Regions from separate parts of the Pseudomonas sp. TWI929 genome, predicted to be linked through region 1. Evidence: predicted binding sites of a transcription regulator. Region 1 holds the regulator's gene; each other region holds the start of a gene.

What was found. Region 1 encodes sigma-54, which starts transcription at its own class of promoters, with help from an activator protein. Its sites were predicted from a motif close to ANTGGCATNNANNTTGCTNT; they were not measured.
Region 2: the regulator sigma-54 is predicted to act here: its motif matches at 2,014-2,033, upstream of nirB (nitrite reductase large subunit NirB).
Region 3: the regulator sigma-54 is predicted to act here: its motif matches at 4,278-4,297, upstream of glnA (type I glutamate--ammonia ligase).

What each region holds. Positions count from the first base shown of each region.
Region 1 covers NZ_JBDJLK010000038.1:29,372-35,562, reverse strand. The annotation lists gene ABE456_RS16630 (KpsF/GutQ family sugar-phosphate isomerase) at 1-644, shown strand, start outside; gene ABE456_RS16625 (HAD family hydrolase) at 657-1,181, shown strand; gene lptC (LPS export ABC transporter periplasmic protein LptC) at 1,190-1,762, shown strand; gene lptA (lipopolysaccharide transport periplasmic protein LptA) at 1,749-2,273, shown strand; gene lptB (LPS export ABC transporter ATP-binding protein) at 2,274-2,999, shown strand; gene ABE456_RS16605 (RNA polymerase factor sigma-54) at 3,176-4,669, shown strand; gene raiA (ribosome-associated translation inhibitor RaiA) at 4,749-5,057, shown strand; gene ptsN (PTS IIA-like nitrogen regulatory protein PtsN) at 5,070-5,534, shown strand; gene rapZ (RNase adapter RapZ) at 5,537-6,191, shown strand, end outside.
Region 2 covers NZ_JBDJLK010000124.1:245-6,435, reverse strand. The annotation lists gene nirB (nitrite reductase large subunit NirB) at 1-1,852, opposite strand, end outside; gene ABE456_RS26910 (bifunctional nitrate reductase/sulfite reductase flavoprotein subunit alpha) at 2,193-6,191, opposite strand, start outside.
Region 3 covers NZ_JBDJLK010000045.1:5,075-11,265, reverse strand. The annotation lists gene ntrC (nitrogen regulation protein NR(I)) at 1-1,320, opposite strand, end outside; gene glnL (nitrogen regulation protein NR(II)) at 1,317-2,402, opposite strand; gene glnA (type I glutamate--ammonia ligase) at 2,774-4,180, opposite strand; gene thiI (tRNA uracil 4-sulfurtransferase ThiI) at 4,670-6,124, shown strand.

The DNA.
Region 1 (6,191 bases):
TGCCGCTGATCAAGCGCCTCGGCATCAAGCTGATCAGCCTGACCGGCAACCCGGACTCGCCCCTGGCCCAGGCCGCCGAGGTCAATCTCGACGCCCGCGTCGAGCAAGAGGCCTGCCCACTCAACCTGGCCCCTACCTCGTCCACCACGGCATCGCTGGTGCTGGGCGACGCGTTGGCCATCGCCCTGCTCGAGGCCCGCGGCTTCACAGCCGAGGACTTTGCCTTCTCGCACCCAGGTGGTGCGCTTGGCCGCCGCCTGCTGCTCAAGGTCGAGAACGTGATGCACGCTGGCGACGAGCTGCCCCAGGTCCCCCGCGGCACCTTGCTCAAGGACGCGCTGCTGGAAATGTCCAGCAAAGGCCTGGGCATGACCGTGATCGTCGAAGCCGACGGCAAACTGGCCGGGGTCTTCACCGACGGCGACCTGCGCCGTAGCCTGGACCGCAACATCGACGTGCACACCACCCTGATCGAGCAGGTAATGACGGTGCACGGCAAGACGGCCCGCGCCGATATGCTCGCCGCAGAGGCCCTGAAGATCATGGAAGACCACAAGATCGGCGCGCTGGTGGTGGTGGACCGCGAGGACCGCCCGACCGGCGCCCTGAACATGCACGACCTGCTGCGCGCCGGCGTAATGTAAAGGAGCCATGCAATGAACCAGGACCTCATGCAACGCGGCAAAGGCATCAAGCTGGCAGTATTCGACGTGGACGGCGTGCTCACCGATGGGCGCCTGTATTTCCTCGAGGACGGCAGCGAATTCAAGACCTTCAACACACTCGATGGCCAGGGCATTAAGATGCTCATGGCCTCGGGCGTGACCACCGCGATCATCAGCGGGCGCAAGACGCCGGTGGTCGAGCGCCGGGCGAAAAACCTCGGCATCCCGCACCTGTACCAGGGCCGCGAGGACAAATTGGTGGTGCTTGACGGCCTGCTCGCTGAACTGGGCCTAAGCTATGATCAAGTGGCCTACCTGGGCGACGACCTGCCCGACCTGCCGGTGATCCGCCGAGTGGCCTTGGGCATGGCGGTAGCCAACGCCGCGCCGTTCGTTCGCCAGCACGCCCATGGCGTGACCCAGGCACGCGGCGGCGAAGGCGCGGCCCGTGAATTCTGCGAACTGATCATGCAGGCCCAGGGCACCCTGGACGCTGCCAACGCCAACTACCTGTAAGGCTGCCCATGTTCAGCAAGAAAGCCCGAAACATCGTGCTGCTCGGGGCGATTGCCGCCCTGCTGGTAGCCATCGGCTACTGGAATGTCAGCCCTGAGAGCTTCCTCGACAAACCTGTGGCCCAGGTAGACGAAAGCGCCATCGACTACTACGCGATCAATGCGCATAGCGTGCAGTTCCTGCCCGACGGCAAGCTGCAGTACGAAATGACTGCCGACAAGGTCGAACACCTCAAGGCCAGCGAAATCACCCTGCTGACCACGCCGGACCTGCACATGTACCGCGGCACCGAATACCCGTGGCACGTGCAGAGCACGCGCGCCGAGGTCAACCCGGACGGCACCGAGGTCGAGTTGATCGACAAGGTACGGGTTGCTCGCACCGACGAAAAACAGCGTGAAACCATCATTACCAGTTCACGCATGACCGTGTTCCCGCAGAAGCAATATGCGCAGACCGAGCAAGCCGTTAGAATCGACGGCGCCGGTGGCACAACTACGGGCAAAGGAATGAAAGCGTATTTGAAAGAAGGCAAGATGGACTTGCTCTCTAACGTAAGAGGACAGTATGAGGCTCGTTAAAACCCTCCCCCTTTTGCTCAGCCTGAGCGCAGCACTGGGAAGCGCGAGCGCCCTCGCCCTGCCGAACGACCGTGACCAGCCAATCCGCATCCAGGCCGACAATGCCCACTTGGACGACAAGCAAGGCGTGGCCACCTACACCGGCGACGTGATCATCACCCAAGGTTCCATGATGATCAAAGGCAACACCGTGACCATCACCCGTTCCGCCGCCGGCGACATCGACGTGGTGACCTCGGTGGGCAACCTGGCCTACTTCGAGCAGCAGCAGAGCGCGGCCAAGCCAGACAAGATGAAAGGCTGGGGCGTGACCATCCAGTATCAGGCGCAGAAGGACCTGGTTATCCTCACCGACCGCGCCAAGGTCGAGAACGAAGGCAACACCACCGAAGGCGAGAAAATCGTCTACAACACCCAGACCCAGGTGGCGACCGCAGGTCGTGGTGGCAACGTGACCTCGCCGCGTCAGCGTATCGACATGGTGATCCAGCCCAAGAAGAAGGCCGAGTAAATGGCAACCCTCAAAGCCCAGCACCTGGCCAAGAGCTACAAGGGGCGGCAAGTCGTACGTGACGTCAGCCTGTCGATCGACAGCGGTCAGATCGTCGGCCTGCTTGGCCCCAACGGCGCCGGCAAGACCACCTGCTTCTACATGATTGTCGGGCTGGTGCAGGCCGAACAGGGGCGCGTGCTGATCGACAACCTCGATGTCAGCCACCAGCCCATGCACGGCCGTGCCCGCGCCGGTATCGGCTACCTGCCGCAGGAAGCCTCGATCTTCCGCAAGCTGTCGGTGGCCGACAACATCATGGCCATCCTCGAGACCCGCAAGGACCTCGACCGCGAAGGCCGGCGTAAAGAGCTGGAAAGCCTGCTGCAGGAATTCCACATCAGCCACATCCGCGACAACCTCGGCATGAGCCTGTCCGGTGGCGAACGCCGCCGTGTCGAGATTGCCCGAGCGCTGGCAACCGCACCCAAGTTCATCCTGCTGGACGAACCGTTCGCCGGTGTCGACCCAATTTCCGTGGGCGACATCAAGCAGATCATCCACCACCTCAAGGCCAAAGGCATCGGTGTACTGATCACCGACCACAACGTGCGTGAGACCCTGGATATTTGCGAAACCGCCTATATCGTCAATGATGGCCGGCTGATCGCCGAAGGAGACGCCGAGACCATCCTGGCCAACGAACTGGTCAAAGAGGTTTACCTGGGCCATGAGTTCCGGCTCTGACCCCGGTACGCGCCTGGAGTACTGGCAAATCGCCCTGAATCCGGGGTTAAAGTTGTAACGGTACTCTAGGCAAACGCTACAATTTAAGGCATAAAACTTGCTTGATCTGGCGCCCCGGCGCCCTCGTGTAGTGGATGGCGCATGCGCGCCGGCGAACAAGGTATTAAGCCCCTGCCATGAAACCATCGCTCGTCCTAAAAATGGGCCAGCAACTGACGATGACACCGCAGTTGCAACAGGCCATCCGCCTGCTCCAGCTCTCCACCCTGGACCTCCAACAGGAAATCCAGGAAGCGCTGGAGTCGAACCCGATGCTCGAACGCCAGGAAGACGGCGACGACTTCGACAACAGCGACCCGATGGCGGACAACGCCGAGAACAAGCCGGCCACCGAAGCCCAGGACAACAGCTTCCAGGAAAGCACCATCAGTGCCGACAACCTGGAAGACGGTGAGTGGAGCGAGCGCATCCCCAACGAGCTCCCGGTCGATACCGCCTGGGAAGACATCTACCAGACCAGTGCCAGCAGCCTGCCGAGCAACGATGACGACGAGTGGGACTTCACCACACGCACATCGGCCGGCGAGAGCCTGCAGAGCCACCTGCTGTGGCAGCTGAACCTGGCGCCGATGTCCGACACCGACCGCCTGATTGCCGTCACCCTGATCGACAGCATCAACGGCCAGGGCTACCTGGAAGACACCCTTGAGGAAATCTGCGAAGGGTTCGACCCAGAGCTGGATATCGAACTGGACGAGGTCGAAGCGGTACTGCACCGCATCCAGCAGTTCGAGCCAGCCGGCGTCGGCGCCCGCAACCTGGGCGAATGCCTGTTGCTGCAACTGCGCCAGTTGCCCGCCAGCACCCCGTGGATGACCGAAGCCAAGCGCCTGGTCACCGACTTCATCGACCTGCTCGGCAGCCGCGACTACAGCCAACTGATGCGGCGCATGAAAATCAAGGAAGACGAACTGCGCCAGGTCATCGAGCTGGTACAAAGCCTCAACCCGCGCCCCGGTTCGCAGATCGAGTCCAGCGAGCCCGAGTACGTCGTGCCCGACGTCATCGTGCGCAAGGACAGCGACCGCTGGTTGGTGGAACTGAACCAGGAGGCCATCCCGCGCCTGCGCGTCAACCCGCAGTACGCCGGTTTTGTGCGTCGTGCCGACACCAGCGCCGACAACACGTTCATGCGCAACCAACTGCAGGAAGCACGCTGGTTCATCAAGAGCCTGCAAAGCCGCAACGAAACCCTGATGAAGGTCGCCACGCAGATCGTCGAACACCAGCGCGGCTTCCTCGACCATGGCGACGAAGCAATGAAACCGCTGGTGCTGCATGACATCGCCGAAGCGGTGGGCATGCACGAGTCGACCATTTCGCGTGTCACCACGCAGAAATACATGCACACGCCACGCGGCATCTACGAACTGAAATACTTTTTCTCGAGCCACGTCAGCACCTCCGAAGGCGGAGAATGCTCGTCCACAGCGATCCGCGCGATCATCAAAAAACTGGTTGCAGCGGAAAATCAGAAAAAGCCATTGAGTGACAGCAAGATCGCTGGTTTACTGGAGGCACAAGGCATCCAGGTAGCCCGTCGCACCGTCGCCAAGTACCGCGAGTCCCTCGGCATCGCACCGTCGAGCGAGCGCAAGCGACTGATGTAGCCCCTGAGATGTGCCACAGCGTTTGTGGGGCAGGTGCAAGACCTGCCTCTTTATGCACGGGCAACAAAGGAGAAGCTGTATGCAAGTCAATATCAGTGGACAGCATGTAGAAGTCACCCAGCCACTGCGCGATTATGTGCTTGAAAAGCTCGCTCGCGTGGAAAGTCACTTCGACAAGATCACCAACGTGCAGGTCATCATGAAAGTCGAGAAGTTGCAGCAGAAGGTCGAGGCGACCCTGCAAATTCCCGGCGGCGAAGTGGTTGCCAACGCCGAACACGAAGACATGTATGCAGCGATCGACGCCTTGGCCGACAAGCTCGACCGCCAACTGAAAAAACACAAGGAAAAACAGCAAAGCCTGCTGCAAGGTGCAGCTGCCCGCTGATCCCCCTCATCCATGATCCGACTTGAAACCATCCTGACCCCCGGCCGTTCCCTTGTGAACGTGCCGGGCGGCAGTAAGAAGCGCGCCCTGGAAAAGGTCGCCACCGTCATCGCCGAACAAGTGCCAGAACTGGAGATGCAAGACGTCTTCGAAAAACTGGTCGCCCGGGAAAAACTCGGTTCGACCGGTTTCGGCAATGGCATCGCCATCCCGCATTGTCGGCTTGAAGGATGTTCCGCTCCAGTCAGCGCCCTGCTGCACCTGGAGGCTCCAATCGATTACGACGCCATCGATGGCGCTCCAGTAGACCTGCTGTTCGTCCTGCTGGTGCCTGAAGCCGCCACCGATGCCCATCTGGAACTGCTGCGTCAGATCGCCAGCATGCTCGATCGCAAGGAGGTCCGTGATCGCCTGCGTGCGGCCACCAGCAGTGAGGCCCTGTTCCAGGTTGTCCTGGACGTACAGAACGAGCACTGAACATGCGCCTGATCATCGTCAGCGGCCGGTCCGGCTCCGGCAAGAGCACCGCCCTCGATGTCCTGGAAGACAACGGTTACTACTGCATTGACAACCTGCCCGCCGGGCTGCTGCCGCAGCTGGCGGAAAATGCGCTGATCAATACCGAATTGCTGCAGCCCAAAGTCGCCGTGTCGATCGATGCGCGCAACTTGCCCAGCCACCTGACACGCTTCCCCGAGTTGCTTGAAGAAGCACGTGCCCGGCATATCAAGTGCGACGTGCTGTACCTGGACGCCGATGAGGACGTGCTGCTCAAGCGCTTCTCGGAAACCCGCCGGCGTCACCCGCTGACCAATGCTGATCGCTCGCTGGCAGAAGCCATCCGCGTGGAAAGCGACCTGCTGGGGCCGATTGCCGACCTGGCCGACCTGAAGATCGACACCACCAACCTCAACCTGTACCAGTTGCGTGATTCGGTCAAGCTGCGCCTGCTTAACCAGCCTGAGCCTGGTACTGCGTTCCTGGTGGAGTCGTTCGGCTTCAAGCGCGGCATGCCGGTCGACGCCGACCTGGTGTTCGATGTGCGCTGCCTGCCCAACCCTTACTGGAAGCCCGAGCTGCGTGAGCATTCCGGCCTTGATCAACCGGTGATCGACTACCTGGCCGCACAGCCGG
Region 2 (6,191 bases), on a different contig from region 1:
AGCCGGCCTCGATCAGCTCGCCCCAGATCAGCGGCAGCTCGTGCAGCTGGGCGCCAAACAGGTCGATGCGCTGGCCACCGGTGATCTTGGTGTACAGGTCGTACTTCTTGGCTACCTGGCCGATGACGATGAGCTTGTCGGGGGTGATTTCACCACCCGGGATGCGCGGTACCACCGAGTAGGTGCCGTTTTTCTGCATGTTGGCCATGAAGGTGTCGTTGGTGTCCTGCAGCGGTACCAGCGCCGGGTCCATGATTGGCTGGTTCCAGCACGAGGCAAGAATGTTGCCCACCGCCGGCTTGCAGATGTCGCAGCCAACGTGGCCCTTGCCATGGCGTTCAAGCAGTTCGCTGAAGGTGCGGATGCCCTCCACCCGCACCAGCCCGTACAGCTCCTGACGGGTGTAGGCGAAGTGCTCGCACAGGCTCTTGTCCACTGCCACGCCGCGGGCAGTCAGCTCATGCTCGAACACCTGCTTGAGCAAGGCTGCACAACCGCCGCAGCCGGTGGCGGCCTTGGTGCAGCCCTTGACGGCGGCGAGGTCGCTGCAGCCACTGTCGATGGCGGCGCAGACCGCGCCCTTGCTGACGTTGTGGCAGGAGCAGATGGTCGCGCTGTCGGGCAGCGCGTCGGCGCCCAGGGCCGGCGCACCGCCACTTTGCGGCAAGATCAACGCCGCCGGGTCGGCCGGCAGGGCGATGCCGTTCTGGGCATACTGCAGCAAGGTGTCGTAGTAGCTGTTGTCGCCGACCAGCACCGCGCCGAGCACGTGCTTGCCGCTGGCATCCACCACCAGTCGGCGGTAAGCACTGTTGGCCTCGTCGATGAAGCGGTAGCTGCGTGAGCCTGGGGTGGCACCGTGGGCATCGCCAATCGAGCCGACATCCACGCCCAGCAGCTTGAGCTTGGTCGACATGTCGGCGCCAGTGAAGGCCACCGCCGCCTCGCCCATCAGCAACGCCGCCAGGTTACGCGCCATGCTGTAGCCCGGGGCGACCAGGCCGAACACGCTGCCGTTCCACGATGCGCACTCGCCGATGGCGAAGATGCGTGGGTCGCTGCTGCGGCAGTGGTTGTCGATCACCACACCGCCACGTGCAGCGATGTCCAGGCCGCTGGCACGGCCCAGGGCATCCTGCGGGCGGATACCGGCGGAGAACACGATGAGGTCGGTTTCCAGGTGCTCGCCGCCATCGAAGTTCATGCGGTAGCGGTAGGCTTCACCGGCGCTGATCGACTGAGTGGCGCGCGACAAGTGCACGCCCACGCCCAAGGCTTCGATCTGCGCCTTGAGCGCGGCACCGCCCTCGCCGTCCAACTGGACCGGCATCAACCGTGGGGCGAATTCCACCACGTGGGCTTCCAGGCCCAGCGACTTGAGGGCGTTGGCCGCTTCCAGGCCGAGCAGGCCACCGCCCACCACCACGCCACGGCGGGCATTGGCTGCGGCAGCACGAATGCCATCGAGATCGTCGAGGGTGCGATAAACCAGGCGGGCATTGCCGCTGGAGCCTTCGATCGGCGGCACGAAGGGGTACGATCCGGTGGCCAGCACCAGTTGGTCATAGCCGTAGCGGCCCTCGGCGGTGACCACCTCGCAACGTTCGCGATCGATTTCCAGCACCGCTTCGCCGAGGTGCAGGTGCACGCCGTTGGCGTTGTAGAAACCGTGTTCGCACAGGGCCAGGGTTTCGGCACAGCTGCCGCCGAAGTATTCGGACAGGTGCACACGGTCGTAGGCGCGTTGGCGCTCTTCGCCGAACACCCGCACGTCGAAGCGCTGCAGGGCGCCGCGGCTGACCAGTTGTTCGACGCAATGGTGGCCGACCATGCCGTTGCCGACGATGACCAGTCGCTCTCGTTGCCCGCTGCTCGCTGTTGCCTACATAAGCCGATCCTCGATCAAAAAAAAAGCGCCTGGAGCCGAAGCTCCAGGCGCCTTTGCCTGTATTCATCACGGTAGGGGGCCCGGGTTGATCGCCGTTGATCAGTGGGCTTTGTTGTATCTGGGGTAAAGCAGGGACTGTGCCAATTGGGTTGCCTGTACCGGCCTCTTCGCGGGTAAACCCGCTCCTACAGGGATTTCCACAGGTTTCCAGACTTGCACAGTACCTGTGGGAGCGGGTTTACCCGCGAAGAGGCCGGCACAGACAATGCACATTCACAGTGCACATCAACCCATCCCGGTGCACTCAGTACACATCCCGCCGATAGCGCCTGGCTTTGCCCAAGCCTTCGACATAGGCCGCCGCAGCCGCCGCATCCATACAGCCATGCTCGGCCACGATCGCCCGCAACGCCGCATCCACATCCTTGGCCATGCGCTGAGCATCACCACACACATAGAAGTAAGCGCCCGCCTCCAGCCACTGCCACAGCTGCGCGCCCTGTTCGAGCATGCGGTGCTGCACATAAACCTTTTCGGCCTGGTCCCGCGAAAACGCTGTATCCAGCCGCAAGTGCCCTGCTGCCTGCCAGGCCTGCAGTTGGTCCTGGTAATAGAAATCGCTGGCCGCGTACTGCTCGCCAAAGAACAGCCAGTTACCCCCTTTTGCCCCCCGTGCTTCACGCTCTTCGAGGAAGGCACGGAACGGCGCAATGCCGGTGCCGGGGCCGACCATGATCACCGGCACGCTGTCGTCCTCGGGCAGGCGGAAGTGCTTCGACACCTGCGGGAAGATCGCCACCTTAAACGCCTGCACACGGTCGGCAAGGAAGCTTGAGCACACACCTTTACGTTCGCCATAGCGCACCGTCGATACGGTCAGATGCACCTGGTCCGGGTGTGCCAGCGGGCTGGAACTGATCGAGTAGAGGCGCGGCTGCAACGGTTTGAGCAGCTCCAGCCAGCTGGCCAGCGGCAACTGCTGGGGGAACGCGCGCAACACATCGACCAGCTGCCGGCCCCACAACCAGTCCTGCAGTTCGGCCTTGCACTCGGGCTGCAGCAGGCGTTGCAGGCCCGGGGCATTGTCGGCAAATGCCTGCAACTGCTGCGCGGTAACCTTGGCGATTTCCAGGTGGGTTTGCAGGGCTTCGGCCAGCGGCATGGCGGGCTGGCCTTTCAGCTCTACCATGGCCAGGCCATCGAGCTGCATCAGCGCCAGCAGTTCGTCGACCAGCGCCGGGCAGTTGCGCGACCACACGCCCAGGGCATCACCGGCGGCATAGGTAAAGCCGCTGCCGCTCAGGTCGAAGACCAGCTGGCGGGTTTCCTTGCTGGCACCCGGGCCGTTGAGCAGGCGGTTCTCCAGCAAGGTAGCGGCCCAGGGTTGCTGCTTGCTGTAGGCCGCCACAGGTGCCGGCTCGCTGAGCGGCAGCGGCGCATCGGCGCTGCCCAGGGTGGGCAGCAGCGCGTCGAGCCAGGCGGCGAAGGCGTCGTCGAAGTCCGGTTCGCAATCCACCCGCTGCAGCAGGCGCCGGCCACCCAGCTCGGCCAGGCGCTGGTCGAGCTTGCGGCCAAAACCGCAGAACTGGTCGTAACTGGAGTCGCCGAGGGCCAGCACAGCATAGGGCAGCTCGGCGCAGTGGGCGCCCTCCTCACCCTGCAAGGCCTGCCAGAACGTCGCCGCGCTATCAGGCGCGTCGCCATCGCCAAAGGTACTGGCAATCAGCAGCACGCTAGCCGCACCCTGCAGCTGGTGCGGGCTGACCGCCTCCATGCAGCTGAGTTGCACGTCGAGGCCAGCACCGCGCAGGCGTTCGGCACAGCGTTCGGCCAGCAGCTCGCCGTTACCCGTCTGCGAGGCCCACAGCACTTGGTGCCGTGGCGTTGCCTGCGGCGCAATGGGCAGCGCCGCAGGCTGGGCGAACAGCCCGGCCAACAGGCCATCGATGAACAGCCGGCGGTTGGCGGCCAGCGGCGCACCGGCCGGCAGGCTGGGCACCCCCTCGGCGCGGCCCTGGTCCAGGCCCAGCAGGAAGCCTTGCAGGTAGTGGCGCTCTTCCTCGGCCAGCACCGGAGCCGGCAGGGTATCCAGGCCAAGCAGACGGGACAGGGTGGCAGTTGGCATGCGGGCGGGCTCCGGAATGGCAGTGTTCAGTTCAAGGGCTTCGATGCGCTCGCCTGCGACCCGCTCCAGGGCCACGGCGCAGTGTTTGAATGCAGGCTGCAGCGACAGCGGGTCGACCGCGTCGCAGGTCACGGCGTTGATCGCCAGCTGCTCGCCGAACAGGTCGTTCCAGTGGAACGGCGCAAAGCAGTTGCCTGGCATGACCCGCTCGCTGATGCGCGCTGGCAGCACGGCTTGACCGCGGCGCGAGCGAATGGCCACCTGGTCCTTTTCAGCAATGCCTAGCCGGGCGGCATCGTCGGGGTGGATTTCAACGAAGGGGCCGGGCTCCAGCTTGTTCAGCGCCGGCACCTTGCCGGTCTTGGTCAGGGTGTGCCACTGGTGCTGTACGCGGCCGGTATTCAGCACCATGGGGTAGCCGTCATCCGGCAGCTCTGGTGCCGGCAACCACGGCCGGGCGAAGAAACGCGCCTTGCCGCTGGCAGTCGGGAAGGCCAGCGCCGGGTGCTCTCCCTGGGCGCTCTGCAGCAGCGTCTGGCTGCTGCCGTCGTTAAGGTAGCGCAACGGGCTGCGGTCGCTGTCACGGCCTGGCGCGCAAGGCCACTGGCGCGGCTGCTGGCGCAGTTCGGCATAACCGATGCCACGCAGGTCGTAACCGGTTGCGGGGTTATGGAAGCGGCGGATTTCTTCATACACCGCTTCGGCATCGGGGTAGTCGAAAGCGTCGGCGTAGCCCATGGCGCAGGCGACCCGGGCGATGATCTGCCAGTCTGGCAGGCTCTGCCCGGGCGGCTCGACGGCACGTGGCATCAGGGTGAGGTTGCGCTCACTGTTAATCATCACGCCTTCGCCTTCAGCCCACAGCGCGGCCGGCAACAGGATGTCGGCGTAGCGGTTGGTTTCGGTGTCGAGGAAGGCGTCCTGAGTAATCACCAGCTCGGTCTGGCGCAGGCCATCGATCACCTGCTGGCGGTTGGCGACACTGGCCACCGGGTTGCTGCAGATAACCCAACAGGCCTTTACCTCGCCGCTTTTCATCTGTTCGAACAGCGCCACCGTGCCCTCGCCGCCTTCGCTGCGCAGGCTGCCCGGGGGCAATTGCCATTGCTGCTCGACGAAGGCGCGGTCTTGCGCCACCAGGGCCGAGCGCTGCCCGGGCAGGCCAGGGCCCATGTAGCCCATCTCGCGGCCGCCCATGGCGTTGGGCTGGCCGGTCAGCGAGAACGGCCCACTGCCGGGGCGGCAGATGGCACCCGTGGCCAGGTGCAGGTTGCAGATGGCGTTAGTGTGCCAGGTACCATGGATGCTCTGGTTCAGGCCCATGGTCCAGCAGCTCATCCAATCGTTGGCAGTGCCAAGCCATTCTGCTGCCTTGATGATGTCGGCCTCGGCCAGCCCGGTGATGGCGGCCACGCGCTCGGGCGTGTAGTCATCGAGGAAGGCCGGCAGTTCGTCCCAACCCTCGGTGTGGCGGGCGATGAAGTCGGGGTTGGTGTGACCATTACGGTGCAGCAGATGCAACAGGCCGTTAAGCAAGGCCATGTCACTGCCGGGGCGCACCTGCAGGAACAGGTCGGCCTTGTCGGCGGTGGCGCTGCGCCGTGGGTCGACGACGATCAGCTTGGCCCCGGCCTTGACCCGGTCGAGCAGGCGCAGGAACAGGATCGGGTGGCAGTCGGCCATGTTGGCGCCGATCACCAGAAATACCTCGGCGTGCTCGAAGTCCTGGTAGCTGCCGGGTGGGCCATCAGCGCCGAGCGACAGCTTGTAGCCACTACCGGCGCTGGCCATGCACAGGCGCGAGTTGGACTCGATGTGGCGGGTGCGAATGAAGCCCTTGGCCAGCTTGTTGGCCAGGTACTGGGCCTCCAGCGACATCTGCCCGGACACGTACAGCGCCACGGCGTCTGGGCCGTGCTGGTCGATGATGCCGCGCAGGCGTACAGCTGCGGCGGTAATGGCTTGGTCCATGCCGGTGCGCGCCGGCTGCTGGCTGCGCTGTTGACGCAGGTAGGCGTTTTCCATGCGCCCGGCGGCGCTCAGCGGCAAGTGTGCGGTGAGGCCTTTGGTGCACAGGCGGCCGTAGTTGCTGGGGTGCTGCTTGTCGCCGCTGATCTTGCCGACCTTGCCATCGGCAACGCTCATGACGATGCCGCAGCCAACGCCGCAATAGGGGCA
Region 3 (6,191 bases), on a different contig from region 1:
CCCGGCAGTGTGCTTGAGCGCCGTCTCGATCATGATCCGTTCAAAGCTCGGTACCGCGCTGTCCAGCAGGTTGGTCTGCCCACGCGCCAGCGCCTGGTCGGCCCATTGGCGCAGGGCCTGCTCCCAGTTGGTCACCGGCGCGGCGTCCTGTGGCAGGTTCAGCAGCTCGGGCGGCAGGTCGCCGATCAGTACCTCGCGGCTGGAAGCCATGACGGTGATCCAGCGGCAGGTGTTCTCCATCTGCCGCACGTTGCCTGGCCATGGCAGGTTGCGGATGAACTCTTCGGTCTCCGGCTTGAGGATTTTCGGCTCCACCGCCAGTTCCTGGGCGGCACGGGCGAGGAAGTGGCGGGCGAGGGCGGGGATGTCTTCGCGGCGGTCGGCCAGCCGTGGGATGTGAATGCGGATCACGTTCAGGCGGTGGAACAAGTCCTCGCGGAACTTGCCGGCCTGCACCAGCGACTCAAGGTTCTGGTGAGTGGCGGCGATGATGCGCACATCGACCTTGACCGGCACATGACCGCCCACGCGGTAAAACTCGCCATCAGCCAGCACCCGCAGCAGGCGGGTTTGGGTGTCGGCTGGCATGTCGCCAATTTCGTCGAGGAACAGCGTGCCGCCATCGGCCTGCTCGAAGCGGCCGCGGCGCAGGTTGGCAGCGCCAGTGAAGGCGCCTTTTTCATGGCCGAACAGCTCGGACTCCATCAGGTCCTTGGGGATGGCGGCCATGTTCAGGGCGATGAACGGTGACGCCGCGCGCGGGCTGTGGCGGTGCAAGGCATGCGCCACCAGCTCCTTGCCAGTACCCGATTCGCCGTTGATCAGCACGGTGATGTTGGAGTGGCTGAGGCGGCCGATGGCGCGAAACACCTCCTGCATGGCCGGTGCTTCGCCGATGATTTCCGGGGTGCGCGCCAGGTTCTGTGGCACGTCCAGCCCTTGTTGCTCCTGGGCGTGCTGGTTGGCGCGTTTTACCAGCGAGACTGCTTCGTCGACGTCGAACGGCTTGGGCAAGTACTCGAAGGCACCGCCCTGGTACGACGCCACCGCACTGTCCAGGTCGGAATGGGCGGTCATGATGATGACCGGCAGGCGCGGGTGTTGGTCGCGGATCTGTGCCAGCAGGTCGAGGCCACTGGTGCCGGGCATGCGGATGTCGGAAATGATCACGTCTGGCTGCTGGCGCGCCAGGCGCCCCATGACGCCATCGGCGCTGTCGAAGCTCTGGGTGGTCATGCCTTCCTGTTGCAGGGCTTTTTCCAGGACCCAGCGGATGGAGCGATCATCGTCGACGATCCATACGGTTTCACTTCGGCTCATGAGGCGGTGGCTCCTTGTTCCAGGGGCAGGTAGATCGAGAAAGCGGTGTGGCCTGCATGGCTTTCACACTCGATCAGGCCCTGGTGCTGGCTGATGATGTTCTGGGTAATGGCCAGGCCCAGCCCGGTACCGTCCGGGCGACCACTGACCATGGGATAGAAGAGGGTGTCCTGCAGTTCCGCCGGGATGCCCGGGCCGTTGTCGATGATCTCGACACGCGCCACCAGGCGATGACGCACATGGCCGATGGTGAACTGGCGCAGGGCCCGGCTGCGCAAGGTGATACGGCCTAGGCGCAGTTCGTTCTGCGAGCTGATCGCCTGCATGGCGTTGCGCACGATGTTGAGTACGGCCTGGATCATCTGTTCGCGGTCGATCAGCACGTCTGGCAGGCTTGGGTCGTAATCGCGCACCAAAGTGATGCAGCCTTGGCTTTCGGCCTCCACCAGGCTGCAGACCCGCTCCAGCACTTCGTGGATGTTGGTCATGGCCAGCGACGGCAGCTTGTTCGAGCCGAGCATGCGGTCGACCAGGTTGCGCAGGCGGTCGGCCTCTTCGATGATGACGTTGGTGTAGTCGCGCAGGCCTTCCTCGGGCAGTTCGCGCGCCAGCAGCTGGGCTGCGCCGCGGATACCGCCGAGCGGGTTCTTGATTTCGTGGGCCAGGCCGCGCACCAGCATCTTGGTAGTTTCCTGCTTGCTCAGCTGGGCTTCTTCCTTGGTGATGCGCAGCAGCCGGTCACGTGGGTGCACCTCCAGCAACAGCAGGGTCTGGCCCTGGTGCAGGATAGGCGTTACCGCGTAGTCGACGGTGATGGTCTGCCCGGTCAGCGAGGTGAGCTGCGCTTCACGCTTGGTGAATGGGTGCGCCTGCTCGACCGCCTGGCGCAGCGAGCTGAGCGCTTCGGTCGACTCGGTGAACAGTTCACTGATGAACTGCCCATGGCTGCGCTGGCCACTGACGGCCAGCAGCATTTCCGCGGCCGGGTTCATGTACTCCAGGCGCAGCTCTGCGTTGAGCAACAACGTGGCGGTGGTCAGGTTGTCCAGGAGCAGACGGTGCTGTGCATCGCTGATGGTCATAAGGCGTCGTTGACCTCTTTTGGCGCTTGCCTGGCACTGCTTTGGCCAGGGCCGGACGCGGGTGGGTCCGCTGGTGCGAGACTCTCTACCTCAAGAAAATGCAAGAAACAAACCAAAGCTCCGAAAAGAAGCGGGATTGGCCGATAAAGGCCTGAGTCTGCGCAAATTCGGAACATAAACTCTGGATGAATCGTTTCACTTGAACCAGATTGGGGAGCAAATGGGGGCACGACGTTCAGCTGTGCACCAAGATAGAGCATAGCGTGGCAGTTGAGGTTACTGTGGCCGCTATGTGGAGCAGAAACGAAAACGGCCTCCCGAAGGAGGCCGTCTCGTCTTGATCATGTCAGCGGCGCGAGGCGCCGATCAGATCAGCAGCTGTAGTACAGCTCGTATTCCAGCGGGTGCACGAAGGTACGGACCTTGATCTCTTCTTCGCTCTTCAGTTCGATGAAGGCATCGATGAAGTCGTCGGAGAACACGCCGCCCTTGGTCAGGAACGCACGGCCTTTGTCCAGCTCTTCCAGAGCTTCTTTCAGGCTGCCGCACACTTGCGGGATGTCCTTGGCCTCTTCTGGTGGCAGGTCGTACAGGTTCTTGTCGGCAGCATCGCCAGGGTGGATCTTGTTCTGGATGCCGTCCAGGCCAGCCATCAGCAGGGCCGCGAAGGCCAGGTACGGGTTGGCCGATGGGTCTGGGAAGCGTGCTTCGATACGGCGGGCTTTCGGGCTGCCGACGTAAGGAATACGGATCGAGGCGGAACGGTTGCGAGCCGAGTAGGCCAGCATTACCGGGGCTTCGAAGCCTGGGACCAGACGCTTGTACGAGTTGGTCGACGGGTTGGTGAAGCCGTTCAGGGCCTTACCGTGCTTGATGATACCGCCGATGAAGTACAGGGCGGTGTCGGACAGGCCGGCATAGCCTTCACCCGAGAAGGTGTTCTTGCCGTCTTTCCAGATCGACATGTGCACGTGCATGCCCGAACCGTTGTCGCCGTACAGAGGCTTCGGCATGAAGGTGGCGGTACGGCCGTAGGCGTCGGCAACGTTGTGCACGACGTATTTCAGGGCCTGTACTTCGTCAGCTTTCTTCACCAGGGTGTTGAACTTGACGCCGATTTCGTTCTGGCCGGCAGTCGCCACTTCGTGGTGGTGAACTTCAACGGTCTGGCCCATTTCTTCCAGAGCGTTGCACATGGCAGTACGGATTTCGTGGTCGTGGTCGAACGGCGGAACCGGGAAGTAGCCGCCTTTCACGCCTGGACGGTGGCCTTTGTTGCCGCCTTCCACGTCAGCGTCGGTCATCCACGAGCCTTGCTCGGAGAAGATCTTGAACATCGAGCCGGAGATGTCCGACTTGAACTTCACTTCGTCGAAGATGAAGAACTCAGGCTCTGGGCCGGCGAATACGGTGTCACCGATACCGGTGCTCTTCAGGTACTCTTCGGCGCGCTTGGCGATGGCGCGTGGGTCGCGATCGTAGCCCTGCATGCTCGACGGGTCGACGATGTCGCAGGTGATGATCAGGGTTGGCTCTTCGGTGAACGGGTCCAGTACGGCGGTGTCGTCGACCGGCATCAGGATCATGTCGGAAGCTTCGATGCCTTTCCAGCCAGCGATGGAGGAACCGTCGAACATCTTGCCGACTTCGAAGAAGTCTTCGTCCAGAGCGTCACGCGACGGCATGGTCACGTGGTGCTGAATGCCTTTGGTGTCCGTGAAACGCAGATCAATCCACTTGACGTCATGATCTTTGATGAGTTGAACCGACTTCGACATGTTGTCCTCCGGATGGTCTAGAGCGCGGTGGGCCGCTGCCCTGGAAAAAGGGTGTTGCCGGGCGCGGATAGTCGGCCAAGCTTACCTGCCTCACAAGGGAGCAAATTGCATGCCAGTGCCCGAAAATGGCGAGCGCGGGATAAAAGGGGGCGTTTGCGGGCATTTTGCGCTGGGCTATGCGGGAAAAATGCACCCTTAAGATGCGAATTTTGGTATCAGTGCACCGCTATGGTGCACGGCTTGAGTGGTGTGCTTTTTTTGAGGGCCTCTTCGCGGGTGAACCCGCTCCCACAGGAATTACACCCCTTCGAAATCTGTGCGGTCACTGTGGGAGCGGGTTCACCCGCGAAAGGGCCGGAACAGGCGGTACAAAAACCGGCCCCTGCATTTATCTGAAAGCTTCTGATCAAAAGTTGGTCAAATCCTGAGCAATTTCCGCTATAATTCGCGCCCCTCATTTTCGGCAGGCCCTGCGCGCGCTGTTAACCAATGAAACTTATCGTCAAAGTCTTCCCAGAAATCACCATCAAGAGCCGGCCGGTGCGCAAGCGCTTCATCCGCCAGCTCGGCAAGAACATCCGCAACGTGCTCAAGGACCTCGACCCTGAGCTCGCGGTCGATGGTGTCTGGGACAATCTCGAAGTGGTCACCCGCGTCGAAGACGAAAAAGTCCAGCGCGAAATGATCGAGCGCCTCACCTGCACGCCGGGTATCACCCACTTCCTGCAGGTAGAGGAATACCCGCTGGGCGACTTCGACGACATCGTCGCCAAGTGCAAGCACCACTTCGGCCACTTGCTGGCCGGCAAGCGCTTCTCGGTGCGCTGCAAACGCGGCGGCCACCACGACTTCACCTCGATGGACGTCGACCGCTACGTCGGCAGCCAGCTGCGCCAGCAGTGCGGCGCCGCCGGCATCGATCTGAAGACGCCTGAAGTCGTGGTGCGCATGGAAATCCGCGACCAGCGCCTGTACGTGATTCACAACCAGCACAACGGCATCGGCGGCTACCCGCTGGGTGCCCTGGAGCAGACCCTGGTGCTGATGTCCGGTGGCTTCGACTCCACCGTGGCGGCCTACCAGATGATGCGCCGCGGCCTGATGACCCACTTCTGCTTCTTCAACCTTGGCGGCCGTGCCCACGAGCTGGGCGTGATGGAAGTGGCCCACTACCTGTGGAAAAAGTACGGCAGCAGCCAGCGCGTGCTGTTCATCAGCGTGCCGTTCGAAGAAGTGGTCGGCGAGATCCTCAACAAGGTCGACAACAGCTACATGGGCGTGACCCTCAAGCGCATGATGCTGCGCGGTGCCGCGCACATGGCCGACCGCCTGCAGATTGACGCGCTGGTAACCGGCGAGGCGATTTCCCAGGTGTCCAGCCAGACCCTGCCGAACCTGTCGATCATCGACTCGGCCACCGACAAGCTGGTATTGCGCCCGCTGCTGGCCAGCCACAAGCAGGACATCATCGACCAGGCCACCGAAATCGGCACCGCCGATTTCGCCAAGCACATGCCAGAATACTGCGGCGTGATCTCGGTAAACCCGACCACCCACGCCAAGCGTCACCGCATGGAGCATGAAGAGAAGCAGTTCGACATGGCCGTGCTGGAGCGCGCCCTGGAACGTGCCAAGTTCATTTCCATCGACCATGTGATCGATGAGTTGGGCAAGGACATCGAGATCGAGGAAGTGGCCGAGGCGTTGCCAGGCCAGATCGTCATCGACATTCGTCACCCCGATGCCCAGGAAGACGAACCTCTGGTGCTGGAAGGTATCGAAATCCAGGCCATGCCGTTCTACGCGATCAACAGCAAGTTCAAGCACCTGGACCCAACGCGCCAGTACTTGCTGTATTGCGACAAAGGTGTGATGAGCCGTTTGCACGCACACCACCTGCTCAGTGAGGGACATGCCAATGTGCGTGTTTATCGTCCGACATAAGACGCCGGGGCTGTATGGCGGCAGTATCCGCCATCGCCCTCCCGACCGCCGGGCCCGCTGAGCCTTA